One region of the Streptomyces sp. NPDC046712 genome, then DNA from elsewhere that is predicted to be linked to it. Evidence: riboswitches for the same ligand, from Rfam matches in the RefSeq annotation. Region 1 holds a riboswitch; the other holds the start of a gene.

What was found. A riboswitch is a leader RNA that binds a small molecule or an ion and turns the genes downstream of it on or off. The one in region 1 is predicted to bind glycine.
Region 2: it holds a riboswitch for glycine, as region 1 does, so the genes downstream of both, gcvT (glycine cleavage system aminomethyltransferase GcvT) here and gcvP (aminomethyl-transferring glycine dehydrogenase) in region 1, are expected to answer to the same signal.

The regions. Positions count from the first base shown of each region.
Region 1 covers NZ_JBEYYW010000012.1:6,655-15,514, reverse strand. The annotation lists gene ABZ939_RS17600 (hypothetical protein) at 157-756, shown strand; gene ABZ939_RS17595 (DUF5999 family protein) at 1,095-1,301, shown strand; gene gcvP (aminomethyl-transferring glycine dehydrogenase) at 1,397-4,282, opposite strand; glycine riboswitch at 4,462-4,560, opposite strand; gene ABZ939_RS17585 (PRC-barrel domain-containing protein) at 4,675-5,040, shown strand; gene ABZ939_RS17580 (DNA polymerase IV) at 5,234-6,592, opposite strand; gene ABZ939_RS17575 (MerR family transcriptional regulator) at 6,683-7,306, opposite strand; gene ABZ939_RS17570 (bifunctional nuclease family protein) at 7,544-8,017, opposite strand; gene ABZ939_RS17565 (MerR family transcriptional regulator) at 8,071-8,814, opposite strand; gene ABZ939_RS17560 (FHA domain-containing protein) at 8,844-8,860, opposite strand, start outside.
Region 2 covers NZ_JBEYYW010000004.1:16,390-25,249, forward strand. The annotation lists gene ABZ939_RS06670 (ABC transporter permease) at 1-584, opposite strand, end outside; gene ABZ939_RS06675 (ABC transporter substrate-binding protein) at 703-2,463, opposite strand; gene ABZ939_RS06680 (ABC transporter permease) at 2,514-3,503, opposite strand; gene ABZ939_RS06685 (enhanced serine sensitivity protein SseB C-terminal domain-containing protein) at 4,049-4,792, opposite strand; gene ABZ939_RS06690 (enhanced serine sensitivity protein SseB) at 4,833-5,573, opposite strand; gene ABZ939_RS06695 (AAA family ATPase) at 5,776-6,447, opposite strand; glycine riboswitch at 6,587-6,699, shown strand; gene gcvT (glycine cleavage system aminomethyltransferase GcvT) at 6,869-7,993, shown strand; gene gcvH (glycine cleavage system protein GcvH) at 8,082-8,459, shown strand; gene glyA (serine hydroxymethyltransferase) at 8,484-8,860, shown strand, end outside.

The DNA.
Region 1 (8,860 bases):
GGAAACACTGCGTGAACACGTCTCGTATAAACTCCGCGAACGAGGCAGAGTGTTGGCGCCCGGCCATGGCTTCATGGCCCCTCCGGCCCGGCAGCCCACAGCGCCGTCGTACCTGCCCACGCATCACCGTGTCTCCTGAGTGAGAGGCGACCCACCATGCTCCGACCCTCCCCGGCCCCTGCGCCGGCCCTGCGCAGTGTCCTCGCGGCCCTCGGTTCCCCCACCGCCGTCCGCGAAGCACGAACTCCCGCCCTTCGGTCCGCCCTGGGGCCGTTGAGCCCCGAACTCCCCCTGCCCGTCCACGTCCTCGACGTAGGGGACCAGGTCGTCCCGTCCGGGCAGGCACCGCGCACGCGGCTGACCGGCTGGCGCTTCCTGATCCGGGGCACCGACCGGGCCGTCGCCGCCGCCGACACCATGCTCACGCCCGACGGCTGGTCCTTCTCGCACTTCTTCGAGGGTCCCTACGTCACCGCCACCGAACGCGCCCTGCTCCAGGCCGAGACGCTGCCCACGACGTACCAGCCGCGCCTCCTCTCCGTACCGGAGCTGTACATGCTGACGCTGTGGCTCCACGGCGACACGGAGGCCGACGGGTCCTCCACCTCACCCGAACCCACCGACCTCCTCGTTCCACTCGCCCCGGCGCCGCCGGGCATCGCCGCCCACCGTCCGCACCGGGTCGCCGACCTGCTGCCCGTCCTCACCCTGCGCCTGGCGCCGCCGCCGCTGTTCGGCACGCCGGCGCCGGCCTGAACCACCTCACACGAACCTCACACGCACCGCGCACGCCCCGCGGCCGGACCGACCGCGGGGCGCCGTGCTGTCCGAACGGCCACGTCGAACACCCCGCCCCGTACGGACTAGCCCACCAGGGCCATCCCGAACCACCCGAAGAGACCGCCCAGTTGAGTTGAACCGCCCGCGCGGGTGATACGTCTTCATGCAGTAGGAAGAGCTGCCGCGAAATCCCTGCGGATCGACGTCCGTGGGGGAACACTGGACCAACCGAACCGACAACGGGGGGGGCGGCCATGAGCACCGCATCGAGCCGCAGGACGACAGACACCACGACGCAGCGAAAGAACCCACCCATGTGCCAGCACCAGCCTGCCTGTCCCACCGCCGACTCCGCCGACCGGGAGGCGGCCCGACTGATGGCGCACCACCCGGAGCAGGGCTGGAGCCTGCTGTGCAACGGGGTCCTGCTCTTCGAGGACACCGGTGAACTGCTGCCGGACGGCCAGATCATCGCCCCGCACCGCCCGCTGAGGGCGGGACAGGTGACGACGGCCGCCTGACGGCGAGGACGCCACCACACGTACGAGGGAACACGAAAGGGCCGGCCCGGAGAGAAACTCCGAACCGGCCCTGACTCATGCTCAGTTGCTCATGCTCAGTTGTCGTACTCGTCCAGCGGCGGGCAGGAGCAGACCAGGTTGCGGTCACCGAACGCACCGTCGATCCGGCGGACCGGCGGCCAGTACTTGTCCGCGGCCGACACACCGGCCGGGAAGACCGCCTCGTCACGGGTGTACGCGTGGTTCCACTCGCCGCCCAGCGCCGCCGCGGTGTGCGGGGCGTTGCGCAGCGGGTTGTCCTCGGCCGGCCACTCGCCCGACGCGACCTTCTCGATCTCGCCGCGGATCGCGATCATCGTGTCGCAGAAACGGTCGAGCTCGGTCAGGTCCTCGGACTCGGTCGGCTCGATCATCAGCGTGCCGGCCACCGGGAACGACATCGTCGGCGCGTGGAAGCCGTAGTCGATCAGGCGCTTGGCGATGTCGTCGACGCTGACGCCGGTCGCCTTGGACAGCGGACGCAGGTCGACGATGCACTCGTGGGCGACCAGACCGGCCGGGCCGGTGTACAGCACCGGGTAGTACGGCTCCAGGCGCTTGGCGATGTAGTTCGCGGCGAGGACGGCCACCTGCGTGGCGCGCTTGAGGCCCTCGCCACCCATCAGTCGCACGTACGACCACGAGATCGGCAGGATGCCGGCCGAGCCCCACGGGGCGGCCGAGATCGGGCCGACGCCCGTCTCGGGCCCCGCGGTGGGCTGCAGCGGGTGGTTCGGCAGGTACGGGGCGAGGTGCGCGCGCACACCGACCGGACCGACGCCGGGGCCGCCGCCACCGTGCGGGATGCAGAAGGTCTTGTGCAGGTTCAGGTGCGAGACGTCGCCGCCGAACTTGCCCGGCTTGGCCAGACCGACCAGCGCGTTGAGGTTGGCGCCGTCGACGTACACCTGACCGCCGGCGTCGTGCACCTCGGCGCAGATGTCGGCGACGTGCTCCTCGAACACACCGTGCGTGGACGGGTAGGTGATCATCAGCACGGACAGCTCGTCGCGGTACTGCTCGATCTTGGCGCGCAGGTCCGCGACGTCGACCTCGCCGTCGTCGGCGGTCTTGACGACGACGACCTTCATGCCGGCCATCACCGCGGAGGCGGCGTTGGTGCCGTGCGCGGAGGACGGGATGAGGCAGACGGTGCGCTGCAGGTCGCCGTTGGCGCGGTGGTAGGCGCGGACGGCCAGCAGACCGGCCAGCTCACCCTGCGAACCGGCGTTGGGCTGGATCGACACCTTGTCGTAGCCGGTGACCTCGGCGAGGCGCTCCTCGAGCTCGGTGATGAGCGTGAGGTAGCCCTGGGCCTGCTCGACCGGGGCGAAGGGGTGGATCTGGCCGAACTCGGGCCAGGTCACCGGCTCCATCTCGGTGGTCGCGTTCAGCTTCATGGTGCAGGAGCCGAGCGGGATCATGCCGCGGTCGAGCGCGTAGTCGCGGTCGGCGAGCTTGCGCAGGTAGCGCAGCATCGACGTCTCGGACCGGTGCGCGTGGAAGACCGGGTGGGTGAGGTACGCGTCGGAGCGCAGCAGAGCGGCGGGCAGCGCGTCCTCGGTCGCGGCGTCCAGGGCCTCGATGTCGGCGTCGACACCGAAGGCGCCCCAGACGGCGGCGAGCTGGGCGCGCCCGGTGGTCTCGTCGCAGGAGATCGACACGTGGTCGGCGTCGACGAGGTACAGGTTGACGCCGGCCTCGCGGGCGGCGGCGACGGCCTCGGCTGCCTTGCCCGGCACACGGACGGTGAGGGTGTCGAAGAAGGCGCCGTGGACGACCTCGACACCGCCGGCCTTCAGGCCCGCGGCGAGGATCGCGGCGTACCGGTGGGTGCGCTGCGCGATGCCCTTCAGGCCGTCGGGGCCGTGGTAGACGGCGTACATGCCGGCCATGACGGCGAGCAGCACCTGCGCGGTGCAGATGTTGCTGGTGGCCTTCTCGCGGCGGATGTGCTGCTCGCGGGTCTGCAGGGCCAGGCGGTAGGCCTTGTTGCCGTCGGCGTCGACGGAGACGCCGACGAGGCGACCCGGCAGGGAGCGGGCGTGCTTGTCCTGGACGGCCATGTAACCGGCGTGCGGACCGCCGAAGCCCATGGGCACACCGAAGCGCTGGGTGGTGCCGACGGCGATGTCGGCGCCGAGGGAGCCGGGCGAGGTCAGGAGGGTGAGCGCGAGCAGGTCGGCGGCGACGGTGACGATCGCGCCGAGCTCGTGGGCGGCGTCGATGAGCGGCTTGATGTCGCGGACGGCGCCGGAAGCACCCGGGTACTGGATGAGCACACCGAAGACGCCGCGCTCGGCGATCTCGGCGGGGATGCCCTCGGACAGGTCCGCGACGACGACCTCGACACCGGTCGGCTCGGCACGGGTCTCGATGACGGCGATGGTCTGCGGCAGGGCGTCGGCGTCGACGAGGAAGACACCGTTCTTGACCTTGCCGACGCGGCGGGCGAGCGCCATGGCCTCGGCGGCCGCGGTGCCCTCGTCGAGGAGCGAGGCGCCGGAGGTGGGCAGACCGGTGAGGTCGGCGACCACGGTCTGGAAGTTGAGCAGCGCCTCGAGACGGCCCTGCGAGATCTCCGGCTGGTAGGGCGTGTACGCCGTGTACCAGGCCGGGTTCTCCATGACGTTGCGGAGGATCACCGGCGGGGTGAAGGTGCCGTAGTAGCCCAGACCGATCATCGGGGCGAGGACCTGGTTACGGTCGGCGAGCTCGCGCAGCTCGGCGAGGACCTCTGCCTCTGTGCGGGCGGAGGGCAGGCCCAGCGCCTCGGCGTTCTTGATCACGTCCGGCACGGCGGCGGCCGTGAGCTCGTCGAGGGAGCCGTAGCCGACCTGCGCGAGCATCTTGGCCCGTGCTTCGGCGTCGGGCCCGATGTGCCGCTGCTCGAACGGGATGCCCTGTTCGAGTTCGGAGAGCGGAGTGCGGTTTGCGGTCATGTACGGAGGCCTCCTGGTCGTCACGACCTGCGAGAGGCACCACGGCGCGGGTGCCCGGACGGCCTCCCCCTCTGTCATCTCAACCTGAGAGCTTCACCGGCATGCCGAAGGGGCTCGCCGGTTTTCACCGTCGGTGAGAGCGGATGCCGTCGGACTTCCGCCCTGCTTTCCAGAGTGACCTCGTCCGTGCGGTACAGGGGCCTGAGAGATTCCGGGGAGGATTTGCTCCTTCGGCGCCTCCGAAAGGTTTCTCCGGAGGACTCTCCCGCACAGGGTCGACAGCCACAGCCAGCCTACCAGCGCCGTTCCCGGTTCCATCGCTCAAGTGGCCGACATCCCAGATGTGCACTTTCGTAGTCCTTGTAGAGCAGTTGCGACCAGTTGGAGGGACCGTGCAGACCGACATCGATCCGCGCAGCCTGATCGGCCGCAAGGCGTTCGACCGCGAGGGACACAAGATCGGGACCGTGGACGAGGTGTACCTGGACGACGCGACGGGGGTCCCCGAGTGGGCCGCGGTCCGCACGGGCCTGTTCAGCCGGGACGCGTTCGTCCCCCTGGAGCCGAGCGAACTGGCGAGCGACGGCCTCCACATCCCGTACGACCGGTCCCTGATCAAGGACGCCCCGGACTTCGGCGTGGGCCGCCACCTCTCCCCGGAGCAGGAACTCCAGCTCTACCGCCACTACAACATCGCCCTCCCCCCACCACCCCCGGACCACGACTTCGGCCGCCTGGCAGGCCAAGAGGAGTCCTAAGAGGCCGCCCCCGACGCGGCGGCGCGGGCGAGGCCCCCCGGAGCTACCGGCTCCCCGGCGGGAAGCTGTCGTCGGCCCGCAGCCGCCGACGGCGATCAGCCGTCCACGAGGAGACCCGCACCTCTGTCATCTCGTCTGCACGGGTGGTGCGGGTGGGAACGACAAGCCCGGCCGAAAGGCCGGGCGCACCCCTCTAGGCGACGGCCGCCGTACCCGCCCCGCCCCCCACCAGAGGCAACGGCTCCCCCGCCTCCAGCTCCGGATCGTCCACCAGAAACGTCCGCACCCGCCCCGGCGCCGACCCCGGCTCCTCGAAGCGCACGGTGACCCGCCCCACCCCGCTCCCCTGCACCCACCCGGCCCCGTACACCACGTGCCGTACGTCGTGCCCGGGCGACCACCGCCGCTCGGGAGCGGGCGTCTCCGGCTCAGCGGCGCCCTCCACCACGGGCACCTCCTCCACGGCCCGCTCCGAGGGCTCCGCCGCCTGCGCGAACAGATCCTCCTGCGTGTAGTCCGCGAGCCCGCTCACCCCCACGCCGAGCAGCCGGACCCCACCCGTCGTGTCCACCCCCTCGAGCAGCCGCCCCGCCGCCTCCCGCACCACCACCAGGTCGTCCGTCGGCCCGCGCAGCGTCTCGGAGCGCGTCAGCGTCGAGAAGTCGAACCGCCGCACCTTCAGGACGATCGTCCGCCCCGAGTGCCCCGAGGTCCGCAGCCTCCCCACACACCGCTCCGCGAGCCGCTCCACCTCGATCCGGATCCGCACCCGGTCGTGCAGGTCCACGTCGAAGGTGTCCTCCACCGACACCGACTTCGCGTCCCGCTCGGCCACCACGGGCCGATCGTCGTACCCGTGGGCCATCCGGTACAGGGAGGCCCCGTGCGCCCGCCCAAGGAGCCGTACAAGCTCGTCCTCACCCGCTTCCGCGAGGTCCGACACCGTCGTCATCCCGGCCCGCCGCAGATGCTCCCCGGTGGCCGGCCCGACCCCCGGCAGGATCCGCACCGACTTCGGCCCCAGGAGCTCCCGCTCGGTCCCCGGCTCGATCAGCACCAGGCCGTCAGGCTTGGCCTCCTCCGAGGCGATCTTGGCCAGCATCTTCGACCCTGCGAGCCCCACCGACCCCGTCAGCCCCGTGGTGCCGAGAATGTCCCTGCGCAGCCGCTCACCAGCCTCGCGCGCGCTCGCGCTGTCGTCGGCCACACCCCCGGCCTCCAGGTCGACGAAGGCCTCGTCCAGGCTCAGCGGCTCCACCAGCGGCGACAGCCGCCCGAGGAGCTCCATGACCTGCTCGCTGATCGCCCGATAGAAGCCGAAGCGCGGCACAAGGTACGCGGCGTTGGGCGCCAGTCGCCGGGCCTGCGCCATCGGCATCGCGGAGTGGACCCCGAACCGCCGCGCCTCGTACGAGGCGGTGGCGACGACCCCGCGCGGGCCCAGACCCCCGACCACCACCGGCTTTCCGCGCAGACTCGGTTTCGCCGCCTGCTCGGCGGCGGCGAAGAAGGCATCCATGTCCAGATGCAGAATCGTGGGCGCGGCTCTCACATCTCCGATGCTGCCCTACGCCACTGACAATCGACCCGCACTCACGTACGGGCGTGCCCCAGCCCCGCAGGCACGGGACCCGGCGGACGCTCAGACCGCCCGGTCGCGCCGCCGCCGCGCGAGCTCGTCGCCCGGGTTGTGGCCGATCAGCGTCTCACCGGTGTCGACGCGCTCCCCGTGCAGCTGCGAGAGCGCCGCCTCCACGTCGCGCCAGACCACGCCCACCGCGATCCCGAAGACCCCCTGTCCGCCCTGGAGCAGGTCGACGACCTCGTCGGGCGAGGAGCACTCGTAGACCGTGGCCCCGTCGCTCATCAGCGTCATCCGCTCCAGGTCACGGAAGCCGCGGGCCCGCAGGTGCTGCACGGCGGCCCGGATGTTCTGCAGCGCGACCCCGGTGTCCAGGAACCGCTTGACGATCTTGAGAACGACGACATCGCGAAAGCTGTACAGCCGCTGCGTCCCGGATCCGTACGCGGGCCGCACGCTCGGCTCGACAAGCCCGGTACGCGCCCAGTAGTCCAGTTGGCGGTAGGTGATCCCGGCCGCCGCGCAGGCCGTCGGACCGCGGTATCCCACCACGTCCGTCCCGGCCGCCGCGCTCGCACTCGCGTCCGTACCGAAGTCGCCCCCACTGCCGTGAAGCGGATACGGACCGCTCTCCGCGGGCGCACGCCCGAGAGAGCCCCCTGCCGTACCGTCGCCGCTGCTCATCACGCCGACCCTCCGTCCTTGACCTGCCCACACGAAGGTAGGCAGTCACTCGGGGTGCGTCAACGATCGCCACACTCGGCACGCCGAGTGATAATCACCCTGAGAGTGGTTTCCCGTGACTCTCTCCGGGGAAAGGCTACTCGAATGCTCTGACCGCACCCGGCGCGCGACGGCCGACGACCAGCCCACAGCCGGCCCACTTCCCTGGCCTCACCGGCCTTCAACGGCCGCTGGACCTCACTGGCTGCTGGACCCGAAGTCCTCCGGGGAGATCTGGTCGAGGAACTCGCGGAACTTCTCCACCTCGTCCTCCTGCTCATCCGGAATCGCGATACCGGCGTCGTCGAGCACACCGTCACTGCCGAAGATCGGCGTCCCGGTGCGCAGGGCCAGCGCTATCGCGTCGGACGGCCGGGCGCTCACCTCTACGCCGCTGGCGAAGACCAGCTCCGCGTAGAAGACACCTTCACGGAGATCCGTGATGCGGACCTCCGTGAGCTCCTGGCCCACGGCTTCAAGGACATCCTTGAAAAGGTCGTGCGTCAGCGGCCTGGCAGGGGCCATGCCCTGCTGGGCGAAGGCGATCGCGGTCGCCTCACCCGGTCCGATCCAGATGGGGAGGTACCGATCGCCTCCCACTTCACGCAGGAGCACGATCGGCTGGTTGGAGGGCATTTCCACCCGGACACCCACAACGTCGAGCTCGTTCACACAGCAACCCTAGGACGTGGTCGACCGGTTTGGGTAGTCGGGCCCCCACAAGATCACTGCAGCCGGAGCCCCAGGGCGGTCTGGACCAGTGCTGCGTGAAGCCGCACGGAGAGCCCTGCGAGCTCCTTGACGGTGGCCTCCGCATGGGCTCTGGTCTGCGGATTACGGTGCCGGCGCAGCGGCGCGACCACCTGTTCGACCAGACCCGCCTCCCGGTCGGCGGCCGCTTTGACCGCCCGGAGGTGTCGCGGTTCCAGACCGAATCTCCCCAGATCCGCGACAAGCTTGGCGACCGTGACCGCCTCGGCGTCGTAGCCGCCCTCGGCTCCCGCGGCGATGAGCCCGTAGGACTCCCACTCGGCGAGTTCTTCCTCGGTCACCTCCGCGGCGGCGAGCAGCTCGGCCCGCCCCACCCGCGCGGCGGTCGGACGGTCGCTCTCCGCTTCCCAGGCGCCGTCGAGCAGATCCCGCTGCGGGCTGGGGGACGGGAGCTTGATCTGCTCGCCCCGGGCGAGGGCGTCGAGATGCTCCCGGATGACCTTCAGCGGAAGATAGTGGTCCCGCTGCATCCGCAGGATCTGAGCGAGCCGCTCCACGTCCTGCGGGCTGAACTTCCGGTATCCGGAGGCCGTCCGCCGAGGCTCGACGAGCCCCTCGGCCTCCAGGAACCGGATCTTGGAAATGGTCACTTCGGGAAACTCGTCACGCAGTTGGTTCAGCACCGTCCCGATGCTGACCAGCCGGTCGCCCGCGGTGGCGGCGCCGTGTCCGGCACCGCCCGTCGGTGTTCGCAGCATGGACCTTCCCTGAAGGCTTTCCCGAGGCGTCACACGCCCCGCTGGC
Region 2 (8,860 bases), on a different contig from region 1:
TCCCCCGGATCCTCCGCCAAGGGTTTGTAGTTGCTCTCGTCCAGCCACCCCAGTGAGTAGACGAAGACCGCGCCCGCCAGCATTCCGGTGAAGTAGATGGGCAGCGAGACGCCGGCCAGTGCCGTCACCATCGTCGCCCTGTCCCAGATCGTGCCTCTGCGCAAGGCTGAGATCACGCCCGTCAGGACACCACCGATCACCCAGAGGATCACCGCGCCGCTGGCGAGGGAGAGCGTGACCGGGATGCGGTCGAGCAGGATCTCCCAAACCGGCTGCTCCGCCTTGAAGGAGTAGCCGAAGCACGGCGCGGGGCAGTGCGTCACCTCCGTGCCCTGGTTGTAGTCGCGGCCGGCGACTATGCCCTTGAGGAACAGTCCGTACTGCTCGGGGATGGACTTGTCGAAGCCCATCTTCACGCGGATGCCCGCAAGAGCGGTTTCGTTGGTCTCGCGGCCTGCGTACATGAGCGCCGGGTCGCTGCCGGTTATTTTCGGCACCGCGAAGAAGATGCCGAAGGTGACCGCGGAGACCACCAGCAGCGTTGCGACGACGTTGAAAAGCCGCCGGATGAGGTAGACGAGCACTGCAGTCGGCCGCTCGGGGCGGGCGGCTGCCGCCCCTTGTGGGGACGACAGCCGCCGCCTGCGGCCTTCACCTGCCCTTCGAACTAGCGCATGTGGGGTGAAGGCACATGTCCTGCTATTACTTGACGACGCCCACGGTGGCGAGGTCGATCTTGCCCAGCGAGTCGTTGAAGTAGACGTTCGTCAGGCGCGGGTTGTGGTAGACGAGCGCCTTGTCGAAGTTGATCGGCAGGTAGAGCGCCTTCTCCATGATCTTCTTGTTGATCTCGGTGTAGAACGGCGCGGCCTCGGCCGGCGTCGGGGCGTCGGCGGCCTTGTCGAACAGGCCGTTCACCTCGGGGTCGTTCAGCATCGAGTAGTTGTTGTTGCCGTTCGGCAGGATGAACGAGCCGTCCACCAGCGGCTGCAGGAAGCCGGAGCCGGAGTTGTAGTCGGCACCCCAGCCCATGACGATGATGCCGTAGCCCTTCTTCTTCACGTTCTCGGGCGAACCGATCGTGGAGGAGGAGAGCTTGCCGTCGTACTGGTCGATCGAGGCGTCGATGCCCACGGCCTTCAGCGCGGCCTGCAGGGACTCGGCCGTCTTGACCTCGGCCTTGCGGTTGTTGCGGACCGCGATCGTGGTCTTGAAGCCGTTCGGCTTGCCACAGGCGGCGAGGGCGGCCTTGGCCTTGTCGATCTGCGGCTTGCCGCCGGTCAGGCCGTACGGGTCGTACGACTTGTCGGAGCCGGGGATGCCGGGCGGCAGCATGTTGGCGCCGAGGTCACCGGAGGTCGGGCCGCCACGGGCGGTCTGCAGGGACTTCGGGTCGGCCGCGTAGATGACGGCCTTGCGGCACTCGACGTTGTCGAACGGCGCCACCGTCTGCGGGAAGACCATGTAACGGATGTAGCCCGTGAACGGGTTGTCCGCGTTGGCCTTCAGCTTCGGGTTCTGCAGGATCTTGATCTTCGCGGCGTCCTGGACACCCGTGCCGTCGACCGCGAGGTCGATGTCACCGGACAGCAGGCGCTGGTCCATGTCTTCGGCGTTGGTGGTCACCGTGAAGGAGATCTTGTCCGGCAGACCCTTGCGGATCGTGTCGGTCTTCGGGTCCCAGTGCGGGTTGCGCTCGAAGGTCGCGCCCTTGCCGGCGGTGAAGCTGGTCACCTTGTACGGGCCGGTGGACAGCGGCTTGTTGGTGTACTTCGCGCCCGTGTCCTTGGCCATCGGGACCGGCGAGGAGGACGGCATCGCCAGCAGGTAGGAGAAGTCCGAGTTCGGCTTCGCCAGGTTGAAGACGATGGTCTTGTCGTCGGGGGTCTGGACCGACTTCAGGCCGAGCTTGTCGGCGGCCTTGTCCTTGTACGGGCCGGGGTACTTCTGGCCCTGGTCGAGGATGTCGATCAGGTACGTCGGACCGCCGGACAGCACGTCCTGCGCGAAGACGCGCTCGATGCCGTACTTGATGTCCTTGGAGGTGACGGGCGTGCCGTCCTCGAACTTGACGCCGTCCTTCAGCTTCAGCGTGTACGTCTTGCCGCCGTTGCTCAGGACCGGCAGCGCCTCGGCGAGGTCCGGGACCAGCTTGGTGCCCGCCTCGCCCGGCTTGCTGTCGTACGCGAGCAGCTGACGGATGTACAGGCGCTGCATGTTCCAGACGAAGCCGTAGTAGGCGCGCGCCGGGTCCAGGTAGTCGACGTCCTGGGGCGACCAGAGCTTGAGCTCGCCGCCCTTCTTGTCGGACACGTTGACGACACCCTTGGTCGCCGCGTCGAACCCGGCGCCGGCGGCGTCCTTCCCCTTGCCGCTGTCGTCGCTGCCGCCGCCGCACGCCGCAGTCAGGGAGAGCGCGGCGACGAGCGCGGTGAGCGCTGCTGCCTTCTTTCTACGGACCACTGTGTTCCAACCTCCTCAGGAATGGATTCAGGTGAATCAGGTGAATCGGTTCAGCTGCCCTTGGGGTCGAGTGCGTCACGCAGCCCGTCCCCGAAGAGGTTGAACGCAAGGACGGTGACGAAGATCGCGAGACCGGGGACCACCATGAACGTCGGGTCCGCCTGGTAGATCGGGACGGCGTCGGAGAGCATCTTTCCCCAGGACGCGGTGGGCGGCTTGACGCCGGCGCCCAGGAAGCTCAGGGCCGCCTCGGTGAGGATGTTGGTCGGGATGATCAGCGTCGTGTAGACGAGGATCGGGGCGACCAGGTTGGGCAGGAGCTCCTTGCGCAGGATGTAGCCGCGGCCGGCGCCCAGGGACCGGGCGGCCTCGACGTACTCCCGTTCGCGCAGCGAGATCGTCTGGCCCCGGACGATGCGGCCGATGTACGGCCAGCCGAAGAAGCCGATGACGACGATCAGTACGCCCATGCGGACGCCGGTGCCGGTGAGTCCCCACAGCGAGTTGGGGACCACGGAGACCAGCGCGATGGTGAAGAGCAGCTGCGGGAAGGCGAGCAGCAGGTCCATCAGACGGCTGATGATCCCGTCGACCCAGCCGCCGAAGAATCCGGCGACGGCGCCCAGGATGCTGCCGATGATGACGGAGACGAAGGCGGCCAGGAAGGCGACGAGGAGCGAGATGCGCGCCCCGTAGACGATGCGACTGAAGACGTCGCGCCCGTTGGTCGGCTCCACGCCCAGCAGGAAGTCGGAACTCATGCCGCCGAAGGCTCCCTTGGGGATGCCCAGGTCGGGGTCGAGCATGTCCTCGTGGAACTCGTTCGGCGGGTGGCCCAGGAGGCTGACGATCTGCGGCGCGAAGACCGCGACGAGAATGAGGAAGAGCACGAGGAACGCGCCTGTCAGTGCGACCTTGTCGCGCTTGAGGCGGGTCCATGCGATTCGGCCGGGAGAACGGCCCTCGATGGCCTTGGCAGGGACTTTGGCGGCGACGGCTGCGATTTCGTCCGCGGCCGTGTCGTGCAGTGGTGCCGTCATCGTGGTGGGGACCCCTCTCGGCCGACGGTGGCCGGCCCATGCCCGCCGCTGTAGCGGCTTGTCTCACATCGGTGTCGCTGATGGTGCGAACGGGTGCGTTTGTTGCGTACGGATTACTGCGAAGAGCGTCTGAAGTGCATGTGAAGAGCTGGTGGTCGCGGGCCGTCCGGCTCTCGGTTGGGGGGAGTCTTCATCGGGCTCACGATCACCCGCCAGACCTGCCGGGGATGTGATGCGCAACCGTGATGTGGCCCGAAGCCTTCCGTTATCCGGACCGGCAGATCTGCTGAGCGAAGCAACACCGCCCGTTCGGCGCGGAACGGACATCACGGCCAACAGGGCCTTCCTGGCCGCTTTTTGGGTGGATTCGCCGAGGACGACGAAGGCCGCACCGAGGTTCTCGGTGCGGCCTTTTCGGACAGACGTCTCGCGATGCGGACGTGGCGTCAGATCTCCTCCTGGTCTCGTCGGAGCCTCGTACGGGGTCTCCTCGGGCCCTCGCCGGAGCCTGGTCCGAGGTCTCGTCGGAGGTCCCGTCTCAGGTCTCAGCGGTAGACCGGGACATGCGCGTCGCGGTCGTAGAACGGACGCGCGTTGGCCCGCAGCCACATCGCCACCGGGTCGTACTCGTCGGACATCGCGACCGTCGAGACGGGCAGCCCGTCGGGGACCGCGGAGATCGACTGACGCATCATGGCCCGCACCGCGTCGACGGAGGCGGCGGAGGTGTCGTACAGGTCGAGACCGATGGCGAGGTAGGGGGAGCCCAGCGCGGGTTGCACCCAGGCGCGGCGCAACGCCCGTACGGACGGGGTCCGATGGGCGTTCTGGGTCAGCAGGGCATAGAACTGCGGGATTTCCAGAGCGGGTTCGGACAGCCGCAGGGGCCCGGCGGGCATCCGGTCCAGACCGGTGGCGATCCGCCGGAGATCGGCCCAGGGGATGCCGACGCCGCCGTTCGGGTCGTGCGGGTTGAGCCAGATGCCCCAGCGGTCCGGGTAGAGGGCGCGGGCGATGTCGCGACCCGTGACCACCTCGTGGGCGCGGGTCCAGCCGGACGCCGCGAGCTCCTGGGCGGAGGTGACGCACGGGGCGTACCCGAAGCCGTCGACCTCCATGTTCCCGTACTGGGCGTCGGGCGAGCCGGGCGCACCCTGCCAGAGCAGCATCCACACCGTGCCGTCGGCGAGGGCGTGCAGCAGTTGTTCGTACGCGTCGTAGCGTCCGGGTGCCACCTGGCGCAGCATGTGCTCGACCTGTCCGGCCGCAGCGGTGCCTGACGCGCTCACCCTGGGTCCCGCCCCTCTTCCGTCCACCGAACCAGCTTAATTACGCGGAGGCCCGCTGATAGAAGGGGCGCACCTGCTCCAGCATCCAGTCGCCGACCGGGTCCTGCGCAACGTCCAGCAGGATGAGATTGACCGGCCAGGCCACCTCGACCCGGCCCAGCGCGCGGCCGAGCGCGTCGAGCGGGGCGTTCCGGTCGATGCCGTCCCAGGCGGCGAGCTGGACGCCGACGAAGAGCGCCGGTTCGGTGCCCTCGACGCTGGCCAGGGCGCGGCGCGCGGTGACGACGACTCCGGTGGCCTCGAACTCGGCGGAGGCGGCGGCGAGGAAGTCGACGGGGTCGTCCTGCCAGTCGGGCTCGAACAGCCGGACCCGGCCGCCGCTCGCGGGGCCGTCCAGCGGGGTGCGGCCGACCCGGCACAGCTCGGCGACGGCGGGCGGGGGCAGCGGGGCGCCGACCGTGCCGCCGGGGTTCACCGCGATGCCGAGCTGCGGGGGCAGACCGCGGGCGAATTCGCGGGCGGGGGCGACGGTGAAGGACATGTGGGCGCCGACACAGGCCAGGAATTGCTGCTCGGAGCTGAAGACGGGGACGTAGGGCAGTCCGTCGATCTCCATCGTGGGGAGATCGAGGTCCCGGCTCTCGGGGCTGCCGCCGTTGGGCAAGGGCACCCAGACGGGGCTCCGTCCGAGCACCTCGACGAGCCGGCCCCCGGCGGCGGGGTTGCCGAGCGAGGCGGCCAGCACCTCTTCGAGCTCATTGCCCGGCCATGTGACGTCCACGGTTCTCGGTTCCCCTTCTCGCGCGCCAAGGTCGCGTCTCGCACACCCTGGTCGCGGCGCCCTCGGGGCAGAACCCTAACGCCGCCCCGGCACCGCCGTGGCCAAAAGCGTACGGAGCACCCCGGTCCGGATCGGCCGGCCCCAGGGCCTGTCCGCCGGACAGGCCCTAGGGCCTCTCCGGCGGATCAGGGTCGGACAGGCCCTAGCCCGCGTCTCGGAACGAAATCCTCCGCAGGGCGCCCGCCGCGTCCCTGTCGAGCAGGGTCGCCGAGGCGCAGCCGCGCGGCAGGCGGCCGGACTCGACGGAGTGCAGCAGCCGTCCGACGGCGCGACGGTGCCGGGCGAAGGCGTATCCCGACACCCCGCGGCCGCGCTCGCGCTGACCCTCCCGGGCGGCGGCCGGTGTGACGTCGAGCAGGACCAGGTGCAGGGCGCGGCCCCGGCGGCGGGCCTCGCGGGCGAGCCAGTTCCGCACCCAGGACTGCGTGCCGCAGTCGTGCACGATCACGCTCCGCCCGGAGCGCAGGGCCCGGCGCAGCCCGGCGTAGTGGGCGATACGGGCCAGCGGGCGGTAGACGGCGTACGGCAGAAAGCGGGGCAGTCGTGCTTCCCAGCGCTCGCGGGCGTCCTGCGAATCGATGCCCAGGCCCTCCGCCGCACGCCGCATGAGCGTCGACTTTCCGCTGCCGGGCAGTCCGGAGACGACGACGAGGTCACCGGCGGCGAAGCAGAGCGCACGGGGGCCCCGGCCGCCCCGCTCGCGCAGATCGCGCAGCAGGGGCGTGACACGGGAGCGCCTGCGGGTCCTCGCCCGGGCGCGCTGGGCTCGTATGCCCGTACCTGACGCGTATGCGCCGGTGTGCTGAAACGTCATCGCCTCTCCCCCTGTCGGGTCCTGAGGACCCTTGCCCAAGAAGTGTAAAGAAACGGTAATGAGGCACAAGCGATTTGCCGATCAGACCCGCCATGCAATGATGTGCGCGCCAAGCGCACACAACCACATACTGGCCGCTCGAATCCGCGCGGGAGAGTCCCGGACAGGGCTGTAGCAGTGCTGTAGCAGTCCGGGCGCCGAAGGAGCAAGACCCTCCCTTGAATCTCTCAGGCCCCGTACCGCGTGGATGAGGCAGATCTGAAAAGTGAACCGTCCCGGCGTGTCCGGCGCGGCTCCACCCAAGGTGCAAGCCGAGGATGCCCTCGGTGAACCTCTCAGGTTCCATGACAGATGGGGAGGATTGTCCTCACCCGTCATGCATGTCGTGCCCTGCACGCCCCTGGGACCCGGGAGCCACCCCATGAGCAACGCCCCCCGCCTGACCGCCCTCGATGCGCTGCATCGTTCGCTGGGCGCGACCATGACCGACTTCGCGGGCTGGGACATGCCGCTGCGCTACGGCAGCGAGCGCGACGAGCACAACGCCGTCCGCACCAAGGCGGGCCTCTTCGACCTCTCCCACATGGGCGAGATCACCGTCACCGGTCCGCAGGCCGTCGAACTCCTCGACTTCGCCCTCGTCGGCAACATCTCGACGGTGGGCCCGGGCCGCGCCCGCTACACGATGATCTGCCAGGAGGACGGCGGCATCCTCGACGACCTGATCGTCTACCGCCTGGGCGAGACGGAGTACATGGTCGTCGCCAACGCCTCCAACGCCCAGATCGTCCTCGACGCGCTCACCGAGCGCGCGGCCGGTTTCGACGCCGAGGTGCGGGACGACCGCGACGCGTACGCCCTGATCGCCGTCCAGGGCCCGGAGTCCCCCGGCATCCTGAAGTCGCTCACCGACGCCGACCTGGACGGTCTGAAGTACTACGCCGGCCTGCCCGGCACGGTCGCCGGGGTCCCCGCGCTGATCGCCCGTACCGGCTACACCGGCGAGGACGGCTTCGAGCTGTTCCTGAAGCCCGAGCACGCCGAGGGCGTGTGGAAGGCGCTGACCGAGGCGGGCGCCCCGGTCGGCCTGATCCCCTGCGGCCTGTCCTGCCGTGACACGCTCCGCCTGGAGGCGGGCATGCCGCTGTACGGGCACGAGCTGACCACCGCCCTCACCCCGTTCGACGCGGGCCTCGGCCGGGTCGTGAAGTTCGAGAAGACGACCAACGACGGCGACTTCGTCGGCCGCAAGGCCCTGGAGGCCGCCGCCGAGCGCGCCGCCTCCAACCCGCCGCGCAAGCTCGTCGGCCTGATCGCCGAGGGCCGCCGCGTCCCGCGCGCCGGCATGGCGGTCGTGGCGGACGGCCAGGTCGTCGGCGAGGTCACCTCCGGTGCCCCGTCCCCGACCCTCGGAAAGCCGATCGCCATGGCGTACGTGGACGCGGCGCACGCCGAGCCCGGCACGCAGGGTGTAGGTGTGGACATCCGCGGCACCCACGAGCCGTACGAGGTCGTCGCGCTGCCCTTCTACAAGCGCCAGAAGTGACGTTTCACACGCCCGAACGTCTCACTCCTCGTCTCATCCCGTAAGACCCGCGTACATCAGCACTCCCCCGATCCAGGAGAATCACGACATGAGCAACCCCCAGCAGCTTCGCTACAGCAAGGAGCACGAGTGGCTGTCGGACGTCGTTGACGGCGTCGCGACCGTCGGCATCACGGAGCACGCGGCGAACGCCCTCGGCGACGTCGTGTTCGTTCAGCTCCCGGAGGTCGGTGACACGGTGACCGCGGGCGAGTCCTGTGGCGAGCTGGAGTCCACCAAGTCCGTCAGCGACCTGTACGCGCCGGTGACCGGCGAGGTCGTCGAGGCCAACCAGGACGTCGTGGACGACCCCTCCCTGGTGAACACCGCACCGTTCGAGGGTGGCTGGCTGTTCAAGGTGCGCCTCGAGGGCGAGCCGGAGGACCTGCTCACCGCCGACGAGTACACCGCATTCACCGCCGGCTAACCGAGACCCCCTAGGGATCGATTCATGTCGCTTCTGAACACCCCTCTCCACGAGCTGGACCCGGACGTCGCCGCCGCTGTCGACGCCGAGCTCCACCGCCAGCAGTCCACCCTCGAGATGATCGCCTCGGAGAACTTCGCTCCGGTCGCGGTCATGGAGGCCCAGGGCTCGGTCCTCACCAACAAGTACGCCGAGGGCTACCCGGGTCGCCGCTACTACGGCGGCTGCGAGCACGTCGACGTGGCCGAGCAGATCGCCATCGACCGGATCAAGGACCTGTTCGGCGCCGAGTACGCCAACGTCCAGCCGCACTCGGGCGCCTCCGCGAACCAGGCCGCGCTGTTCGCGATCGCCCAGCCCGGCGACACGATCCTGGGCCTGGACCTGGCCCACGGCGGTCA